Regions from separate parts of the Limosilactobacillus allomucosae genome, predicted to be linked through region 2. Evidence: predicted binding sites of a transcription regulator. Region 2 holds the regulator's gene; each other region holds the start of a gene.
What was found. Region 2 encodes CtsR, which represses protease genes until heat stress. Its sites were predicted from a motif close to TTGGTCAAAAAAGGTCAAANA; they were not measured.
Positions count from the first base shown of each region.

Region 1: a site for CtsR is predicted at 2,065-2,085, ahead of clpP (ATP-dependent Clp endopeptidase proteolytic subunit ClpP). Genes of this name have one in related genera too.
Region 3: a site for CtsR is predicted at 1,872-1,892, ahead of ABC765_RS08025 (Bax inhibitor-1/YccA family protein). Genes of this name have one in related genera too.

Region 1 covers NZ_CP154878.1:395,749-399,029, forward strand. Annotated here, with positions in the region: gene ABC765_RS01785 (IS66 family transposase) at 1-750, opposite strand, end outside; gene tnpB (IS66 family insertion sequence element accessory protein TnpB) at 824-1,180, opposite strand; gene ABC765_RS01795 (hypothetical protein) at 1,170-1,343, opposite strand; gene clpP (ATP-dependent Clp endopeptidase proteolytic subunit ClpP) at 1,412-1,996, opposite strand; gene ABC765_RS01805 (hypothetical protein) at 2,172-2,297, opposite strand; gene ABC765_RS01810 (hypothetical protein) at 2,699-2,830, shown strand; tRNA gene ABC765_RS01815 (tRNA-Arg) at 2,964-3,035, opposite strand.
Region 2 covers NZ_CP154878.1:2,067,965-2,071,245, forward strand. Annotated here, with positions in the region: gene ABC765_RS09680 (ATP-dependent Clp protease ATP-binding subunit) at 1-1,248, opposite strand, end outside; gene ABC765_RS09685 (CtsR family transcriptional regulator) at 1,271-1,738, opposite strand; gene adhP (alcohol dehydrogenase AdhP) at 1,899-2,921, opposite strand.
Region 3 covers NZ_CP154878.1:1,748,468-1,751,748, reverse strand. Annotated here, with positions in the region: gene ytpR (YtpR family tRNA-binding protein) at 1-490, shown strand, start outside; gene murC (UDP-N-acetylmuramate--L-alanine ligase) at 517-1,827, shown strand; gene ABC765_RS08025 (Bax inhibitor-1/YccA family protein) at 1,931-2,653, shown strand; gene polA (DNA polymerase I) at 2,801-3,281, shown strand, end outside.

The DNA of each region.
Region 1 (3,281 bases), 680 kb from region 2:
TTGAAATGGCGTCTCATCAAGCTGCACCACAGGTGCTGCCTTGATTTCTTGACGCAGACGTTCATAAATCTTTTGCCCAAACCTTTCGCCAGCTTCAATTACCCCACGAGCCATATGTTTGCTGGTGATGGGAAGTCCGAGGCGCTCCCAATACTGCGTCTGGCGGGTAAACGGTACTGCCAGACCAAACTTTTCAAAAAGTACTTCGGCGATTACCGAGCTTGAAAGGTAACTGTGTGGAAACAAGGGCTGTGGCGTCTTTGCCTGAACGAGTACATCATTGTCGGTTTCCGGATCTTGACAGTGTTCGCATCTAGCCGTTTCAGTACATACGATTTTGCAGCACAAGTGGGCAGGAATCAGTTTAACTTCACGATATTGTTCATGTTTGCCGATAACCGTCATCATTTGACCGCATTGATCACAAGTCAGTTCTTGCTCGCTTAGCTGATGAAGTTCTTCAACTTGTTCTAGGCAATCAAGCAATTGTTTACGTGATTCCTTTGATTTGCATTTTCTCTGGTGACTGGTAACGGTAGTGGTCAACTTTTCTACTGTTGAATCATTCGTTGGCACGGTTTCCTGTTCGTTGTCATCAAACAGATCCAACTGGCCAGCACTTAATTTTTCAGTTTTTTTTCCAAAAAGTTGCTTTTGCAGATAGTTTACCATCTCGGTCAGTTCCGCAATCTTAGCCTTTAGTTCTTTGTTTTCACGCAAGGCTTCTTCTAAAGTGATCTTCTCAGCCATTACCAATCACCTCCTTTATTATCTGATGACCATTAGGTTATCAGATAATGGAGGCAAATAAAAGAGGAACTTGTTAATACCCTGGTCCCTTAATAGCCGGCCTGATTCGTTTCTGAGGCAGTGGCGAGATGCCTTCTAACAATGCCTTAATCTGACTCTTGGTTAATGCCACTGCGTCTTCTCGATGTCGCGGCCATCGCAGTCCACCATTTTCAAAGCGTTTATAAAGCAGGATGAATCCTTCGCCGTCCCAGTACAAGCCTTTGAAGCGGTCATTACGATTGCCACAAAATAGGAATAACGAATCATTATCTAATTCCAAGCCATAATTCTCTGCGATCACCATGGCCAAACCATCAATCCCCTTCCGCAGATCGGTCTTGCCACAAACTATGTAGACGTGCTGAGGGGCACTCCAGTTAACCAGCATAAGCGGCTACTGCTTTAATGATCTCACTAACCAGAGCGGGATCTGCTTCTTGGTAGACATTAATTTTTACTTGGTGCAGTGAAACGGTCGCAGTCAAGCGTGAGCGCTTAGTAACCGGCTTCTTTGTTCGTGGTATATCAACTTCGACAAAATCTTGCTTCATAAAAAGTCCTCCTCCTTGAATATGTCTTCAAGTATAGGAGAACTTGGGATTTAATCATATGCGGTTGGTTATAGTGTGCTTACCATGATTCCGTCAAGCAGACCATAATCAACGGCTTCTTGGGCCGTTAAGTAGTGGTCGCGTTCCGTATCACGTTCGATTTGTTCAATTGGCTGGCCAGAATTTTCAGCCAGAATACCATTGATCATCTTACGCGTCTTTAAGATTTCTTCGGCCGCAATCTGAATTTCAGTTTGCTGACCTTGTGCGCCACCAGAAGGCTGGTGAATCATAACCGTTGAATGTGGCAAACCGAAACGCTTGCCTTTAGCACCGGATGATACCAGCACGCTGGCCATTGATGCGGCCATGCCGATTACGATCGTCTGGACATCAGCCTTGATGAAGTTCATCGTATCATAGATGGCCATCCCTGAGGTTACGACGCCACCAGGTGAGTTAATGTAAAGGTAAATATCTTTGGTAGAATCTTGCGCGTCCAAGAATAACAGCTGCGCAACGATTGAGTTTGCCATGTCGTCTTCAATTGGACCGGACAGCATAATGATGCGATCCTTCAACAGACGTGAGTAGATGTCATAGGCGCGTTCGCCACGCGATGACTGTTCAATGACCGTTGGAACTAGGTTCATGCTTTGGCCTCCCTCTTAATTAGCAGTAGTCAGCATCGATTGCTAACTTATGTGAATACTATACTCGATAGGTCAGAAAAGGTCAAATGTTTTGTCAGAAAAAAAGGCACTGCTGCTAACGATGCTGATATCGTTAGCGGCAGTGCCTTAATACTGGTTGATAATATAGGTATAGTTATTTCAGATCGGCTGAGATCATGCTCAGTTCTTGGTTGGCGATTTCGGCATCCAGCATTGCGCGATCATCGTTTTCGATCATTTTCTTGAGTTCGTTTAATTCGTGCATGTTCTTTTTAAACATAAGTCTCATCTCCCCGTTTAGTTGAAATTGTGAATGAATTAATTGTTAACCTCTGTGATGTCTAAGACTATACACCAAATTGGTATTATTGACAAGTGCCTGTTTAAGGCGATTTGATGTTTTTATAGGCAAATTGGTATAGGTCAAATCAATGGAAAACGTTTATCAATTTTTAATTGTGAAAATAGTGCTACCGTTTCCAAAATTGATGCTGAATAGCCTTTGTGTTGAAAAAGATCAAAAGTGAGCAAGATGTCCAAGATTCAAATCGACCGTCCAAAAATTTTTTTAAATTTATTGCTGATCAGTTGGTTGCAATAATAGTTGTTGATTTTTAATAACCTGACCTTTATAATTGGAATGTTGATTATTTACGTTAGATATAAAGGAGGCATATTGCAATGCGTAAAGCACATCCATACGGCGTACAAGGCCGTCGCCCAGTCGCAGACCGTTACACGCGGGCTAAGAAGGAAAAGAAAATCGAAGCGATTCGCAAGTGGGCTAAGCAAAAGCCAGCTGAAGAAAAGTAATTTGCTTTTCCGTTTAAAAAGACCTCGTCCAGGATTATGGATGAGGTCTTTTTAATTATGTCGTGATGTGTTTTTGACTTCGTGGCAATAAAAAAGCACTGATCAGTCTGACCAGTGCTTTTTTATATTTAAGTGCGCCCCCCGGGAGTCGAACCCGGATCTCGAGAACCGGAATCTCACGTGCGATCCATTACACTAAGGGCGCGAAATGATTTTAAGCTCGCTGAATTAACACGAACGTTTATTATAATATCCCCAGTGATGATAAAATGCAAGCAAAAAATGAATATTTTTACAAAAAAATTGGATGAAGCTGGTTTCTCTAAAACTGAACACATTTCCATGGACAAGTTAGTCGGTTTTGAGTATTATAAAAAACGTAGGTTAGTGCGATTGTTTAGCTAACAGCCAAAATTCCGAATTTTTTCCTTAAAAATGTCAATTTTGGATA
Region 2 (3,281 bases):
TACCATGGCCGCTGCCTCATCCATCAAATCAATAGCCTTATCTGGCAGAAAACGGCTCGTCAAATAGCGCGTTGACAGCTTAACGGCAGCTTCCAAGGCTTCATCATCGATTTTGACGTGATGATGCTCTTCATATTTAGGCCGCAAACCTTTTAGAATCGCCAGCGCATCCTCAGCGGTCGGCTCTTCAACTTGAACCGTTGCAAAGCGCCGTTCCAAAGCTGCGTCTGATTCAATGTATTTTTGATACTCATCCAGCGTCGTTGCGCCAATCGTCTGCAGCTCACCACGGGCCAGCGCTGGCTTTAAGATATTTGAGGCATCAATCGCCCCTTCTGCACCACCAGCTCCAACCAGAGTATGCAGTTCATCGATAAAAAGAATTACATGGCCATCATGATAGATTTCATTGATGATTTTTTTCAAACGGTCCTCAAACTCACCGCGATACTTGGTGCCCGCAACCAGCGAACCCATATCCAGCATCATCAATCGCTTATCAGCCAGTTCTTCAGGCACCCGACCAGCTACGATGCGTTCGGCCAAGCCTTCTGCAATCGCGGTTTTGCCGACCCCTGGCTCACCAATCAGCACCGGATTGTTTTTAGTCCGACGACTGAGGATCTGAATTACCCGCTTGATTTCACGATCGCGGCCAACTACGGGATCCATGCCATCACTGCGCGCGATCTGTGTTAAATCACGGGCCAGCTTGTCCAGCGTCGGTGTTCCCTGAACCTCGCCGTCGCTGCCGTCATTTTCGCCAGGACGTCGCCGTGGTGCCCGCCGCTGTTGATTTTCTGCGATTCCTAAGCGCCGCAGCAAAATCCGACGTGCCTGTTTGGGATTAACGTCCAGATTGCTTAAGATTCGTGATGATAGGATTGCATCATCACTCAGCAGGGCTAACAGCAGATGCTCGGTGCCAATTTGAGGAGCCTGTAGACGCTGGGCCATCTGCTTAGCCAGCAATAAAATACTGCGCAGCTTGGGCGAATCAGGCAGATAGGTATCGCGATCAACTTCCTGCATCGTGCCATAGCCGGTTAGACTTTCGATTTCTTCACGAATATCATCGCTGGTGACGTTAAACTGATTCAAAACACGGCCCGCAATACTATTGGAAACCATGCTCAACGCCAGCAGCAGATGCTCGGTTCCCACGGCCTGATGCTTAAAGTAGTGTGCCTGTTCCTGGGCAATCTGCAAAACGTTTTGCGCGCTTCGGGTGTATGAATTATTGTCCATTAAATCACCGTCTCTTTCTCTTTTAGCTTTCAAAACGCAGCCGGTTCAACAGTGAAGTCAAAACCCGGGCCCGCAGCTGATTTTCTTTAACCCGACTATCCAGTTTCAAGGTTTGTTTAGCGACCATTACCATCATTAAATCACCTTCTCGTCGCGTGATGACTTTTTCTTCATATAAAGTTCGAATCACGTCGAAGGCATCCCGTTCACTGATTGAGTCGCCAATTGCATTGATCAGCATATCCAAGACATCGACATCATCCAATAGATTGATGCGTTCAATGCGAATATAGCCGCCACCGCCACGTTTGCTTTGAACCAGGTAGCCATTTTGCAGGGTGAAGCGAGTTTTAATTACATAATTGATCTGTGATGGTACCACATCGAAATGGTTGGCCACTTCTGAACGACGTATCTCAATCTGCTCTGAGTTGCCAAGAATTTCTTTAAGATAAGCTTCAATAATATCTGAAATACTGCGGTCTTCCAAAATTTCGCCCCCTCTTTCTTTATCTGACTAATGTTGACCTTAATTTTATCATATATATCCATAAAATTCCGATTTTAAATAAAAAAACTCATCGCTGCAAAACAACGATGAGCCTTAAATTTTAGATTGCTAAGATCAGCTTGCCTTAGCCGTTATTCAATTATTTGTTGTGTACAAAGTCAACGACGTTCCGGCCAACTACTTTGTTGTCCTTAAGTTCTTGAATCATGTCGTTGATTTCTTCCAGCTTGCGGGTCTTAACGATTGGGTGAACCTTGCCTTCAGCACCAAATTGGAAGCATTCAGCCAGGTCTTGACGCGTACCAACCAGTGAACCAGCAACAACGATCCCATCCAGAACCGTCTTGGCAATATTCAATTGCATGTCACCCTTTGGCAGAGCAACGGCAACCAACTTGCCATCTGGACGCAGGGAACCAACAGCTTGGTCAAAGGCAGCTGGCGTAACGGCCGTAACAACAGCTGCGTGAACGCCACCAACCTTTTCTTGGATCTGTTCGTCAACATTGCCATCATGACGGTTGATCAGAAGTTCAGCGCCTTCCTTCTTGGCAGCTTCCAGTTTGTCAGGGTTACCATCAACGGCAACAACGTGAGCACCAAATACGTTGTGAGCAAATTGAATCCCCAGGTTACCCAGACCACCAGCACCAACGATTGATACCCATTGACCTGGCTTGATGCCGGAAACCTTCAGTGCCTTGTACATCGTAACGCCGGCACAGGTCAGAGAAGTTGCCTCAACTGGGTCCAGGCCTTCTGGTACCTTAACTGCATAATCAGCAGGAACGATGCATTGTTGAGCCATAGCACCATCAGCAGTGTAGCCGGCGTTCAAAACGTTGCGGCAAAGCGTTTCACGACCCGTCAGACAGTACTCACAGTGGCCACAGCCCTTAAAAAACCAAGCAATTGATACGCGATCGCCAACTTTCAAGCTGGTAACGCCAGGAGCAACCTTAGATACGCGGCCAACACCTTCGTGACCAATGATCGTACCAGGCTTCTTGCCAAAATCGCCGGCAGCAACGTGCAGGTCGGTGTGGCAAAGACCACAGTATTCCATGTCGACCAGTGCTTCACCTGGCTTCAGATCACGCAGCGTAACGTCCTTAACGTCAACGAAGCCATCACAATTTTCACGAATAACAGCAGCTTTCATAGAGCAAAATCTCCTTTGCAATCATTAGATTTCCTTTACAGCCCCTATCTTAGCAGATTCATATCGATTTGGAAAGTGAACGTTTGCACATTTAACCTAGACCACTGGATTTAAAAACCGTTTCCCTACCGATGCAAAAGGCTTCACAGCCATCTAAAGCACTTTCAAAATTATTTTTCGCTTGTGCAGATTTAAACTTATCAAAAATAAGTAAAGGCTTTCATCATCTGAATAGCCCAAACTTGATTACAATGCTAATTTTGATTTTTTAGATAATAATGAATATAATGTTCAGTTTTATTTTTCCAAGGTTGTCTCGATACGGCTGGCGGATTATCATAATGTTACCGCTACCAAAAT
Region 3 (3,281 bases), 320 kb from region 2:
TCTGAAAGCCAGTGAGGTATTGCCAGAACTCAAGGAGCAAAACGGTCAGGTCTTTTTAAGCAAGGATCAGGTCGAAAAGCTGAATGAAAAGATTCAAGCAGCTGGTTTTGATGAAAAATTAACGGCTGATGAAACGCCAAAGTTTGTTATCGGCTATGTTGAATCCATGACCAAGCATCCAAAATCGGATCATCTGCACATTACGCAAGTTGACTTGGGCGATCAGAAGGTCCAGATTGTCTGCGGCTCGCCTAACATTGCCGAACACGTTAAGGTCGTTGTTGCCAAGGTTGGCGCCATGATGCCAAGCGGTCAGATTATCTGGCCAGGTGCCTTGGTTGGCGTGCCAAGCAATGGGATGATCTGTGCAGCTCGTGAACTGAACTTGAAGAATGCTCCGCAAAAGCCTGGCTGCTTGATTCTGCCTGATGATTTTGGTCAAGCTGGCGATGCTTTTGACTTTGCACGCGGCAATCAGCTGTTTGCCTAGTTGGCGGCAAGGAAAGGAAAAACGGCATTATGGAAAAGAATTATTATTTTGTAGGCATCAAGGGAACCGGGATGGCTGCTTTGGCACGGGTGCTGCATGATCGCGGCTGCCATGTTGAAGGCTCGGATATTGAAAAAGAAACCTTCACGCAGGCACCATTGGAACAAGCCGGCATTCAGATTCACGATTTTGATCCAGCCAACATCAAGCCGGGGATGACGATCGTGCAAGGAAATGCCTTTAGCGATGACCAGCCAGAAATCGTGCGGGCCAAGGAACTGGGCGACAAGGTTCAAAGCTATCCCGCTACGGTTGAAGAATTAGTTGAGCAGTATACCAGCATTGGCGTTGCCGGTGCCCATGGCAAGACCAGTACGACGGCGCTGCTTTCGCATGTCTTGAGCTCAGTTGCGCCAACGACCTATCTGATCGGAGACGGTGAAGGTGTTGGCACGCCTGACTCGCGGTTCTTTGTCTTTGAAGCTGACGAATACCGGGATCACTTTTTGGCCTATCATCCAGACTACGCCATCATGACCAATATTGACTTTGATCATCCCGATTTCTTTAAGGATATTGATGACGTGCGTGATTCGTTTGAAACGTATGGCAAACAAGTCAAAAAAGCCGTCTTTGCCTGGGGTGATGATGAAAATCTGCGCAAGCTGCAGCTGGATGTACCAGTCTATTACTACGGTACCAGTGAAAAAGACGACTTCCGTGCGGTCAATATTCAACGGACGCCGCAAGGATCCACTTTTGAAGCCTGGTTTAAAGATGAGAAGCTGGGCGAGTTTGAAATCCATCTTTATGGTGAGCACAGCGTCTTGAACAGCCTGGCCGTAATTGCGGTTGCCTACATGGAAAAAGTTGACCTGACTGATATTGCCAAAGGGCTGGCCAGCTTTTCCGGCGTTAAGCGGCGTTTTGCAGAAAGTCGGGTTGGCGATATGACGCTGATCGATGACTATGCTCATCATCCAAGCGAAATCAAGGCGACGATTGATGCAGCACGGCAAAAGTATCCCGATAAACAGGTGCTGGCCGTCTTCCAACCGCATACCTACAGCCGCCTGCAGGCCTACCTTAAAGAATTTGGTCAGTCTTTGAGCGCTGCTGACAAGACGTTTGTCACGCCAATTTTTGGCTCGATTCGTGAAAATGCCGGTCATGTCTCCAGCCAGGATCTGGAAGACTTGATTCCGCAAAGCGAGGGCATTGACATGGATTCCATGGACAAGCTTTTGGCGTACCATGATGCCGTTGTTGTCTTTATGGGAGCCGGCGACATTGAAAAATACGAGGACAAGTATAAGAGTTTGTTAGCAAATGATTAAATCACTTGTCGAAAATGGTGGCATTTGCTACCATTTTTTATATAAAAGACAATATTGGTCAAATTAGTTTGACTGCTTAATTCAATTGAAAGAAGGGGAGTTTATGTTCAACTCTACACCAGAGCCCGAGCAAAGAAGACGCGTTGTCAATGAAGCCGGCTTAAATGGCTTTTTGACCAAGATGTACGGCTTTGTCGGCCTGTCGGTTTTTGTCTCGGCCATCAGTTCGTTTTTGGTAATGACGACTTTTAGAGCTGCTGTGTTTGGCTACTTTTCTCAGCACACGGGGATGATGTGGCTGCTGTTGCTGCTGCCAATTGCCCTGTCAATGGGAATCAGTGCTAGTGCCACGCGCAATCCAACTGGCAGCTTTATCATGCTGATGGTCCTATCGATTATGTATGGGATCGAGTTTGCACTGCTGGCTGGTTTCTATACTGGCGCTGATATTACGGCAGCCTTTGTTTCATCGGCAACGATCTTTGTGGTAATGGCACTGTATGGGACGGTTACCAAACGCTCGCTGGATCGCTTTGGGGCTCATGCTACGGCAGCCTTGATCGCTTTGATTCTGGCCTCTTTGATCAACATGTTCTTAAACAGTCCAGCCATTACCTACATTTTTTCCTACATTGCCGTAATCATCTTCGTAATTTTGACGGCTTACGATGCGCAAAAGATGAAAAACATCTACCTTAACTACCAAGATCAGGTTTCAGTTACCGGTCTGGCAATTATGGGAGCCTTGCAGCTGTATCTGGACTTTATCAACCTGTTCATCCAGCTGCTGCAGATTTTCGGCATGGGCAGCGATCGTCGCGACTAACTAATTAAATAAAATTTAGATTGGCTCTACATCCTTAAATGGTGCGGAGCTTTAGTTTTTATCAGGATAGATTTGGCTTCTAAAAATGTCAGGAGTGGTGAAAGTCTGTTACAATCAAGAAAGAAAACAAAGGACGAGGTAGTTTAAATGGCAGAAAAACTGTTGTTGATTGATGGCAATAGCATTGCGTTTCGGGCTTTTTTTGCAATGCATAATCAAATCGACAAATTTACCAACCAAAACGGTCTTCATACCGCGGCAATCTATGGCTTTAAACTGATGCTGGATCACGTGCTGGCTAACTATCAGCCGGATAAGGCCCTGGTAGCGTTTGATGCTGGCAAGCAGACCTTTCGTACGGAAATGTATGCTGACTACAAGGGCGGCCGGGCCAAAACGCCGACTGAGCTGACTGAACAGCTGCCATATCTGCACGAGATGATGCATGCCTGTGGAATCAAGACCTATCAATTAGCCAACTATGAAGCCGACGACATTATCGGTACCCTGGCCAGACTCGGCGATCAGGCTGGTGATGAAACCTTGATCGTAACTGGCGACCGGGATCTGACGCAGCTGGTAACCGATAAGACGACGGTTGCCGTAACGATTAAAGGCGTGACGCAGA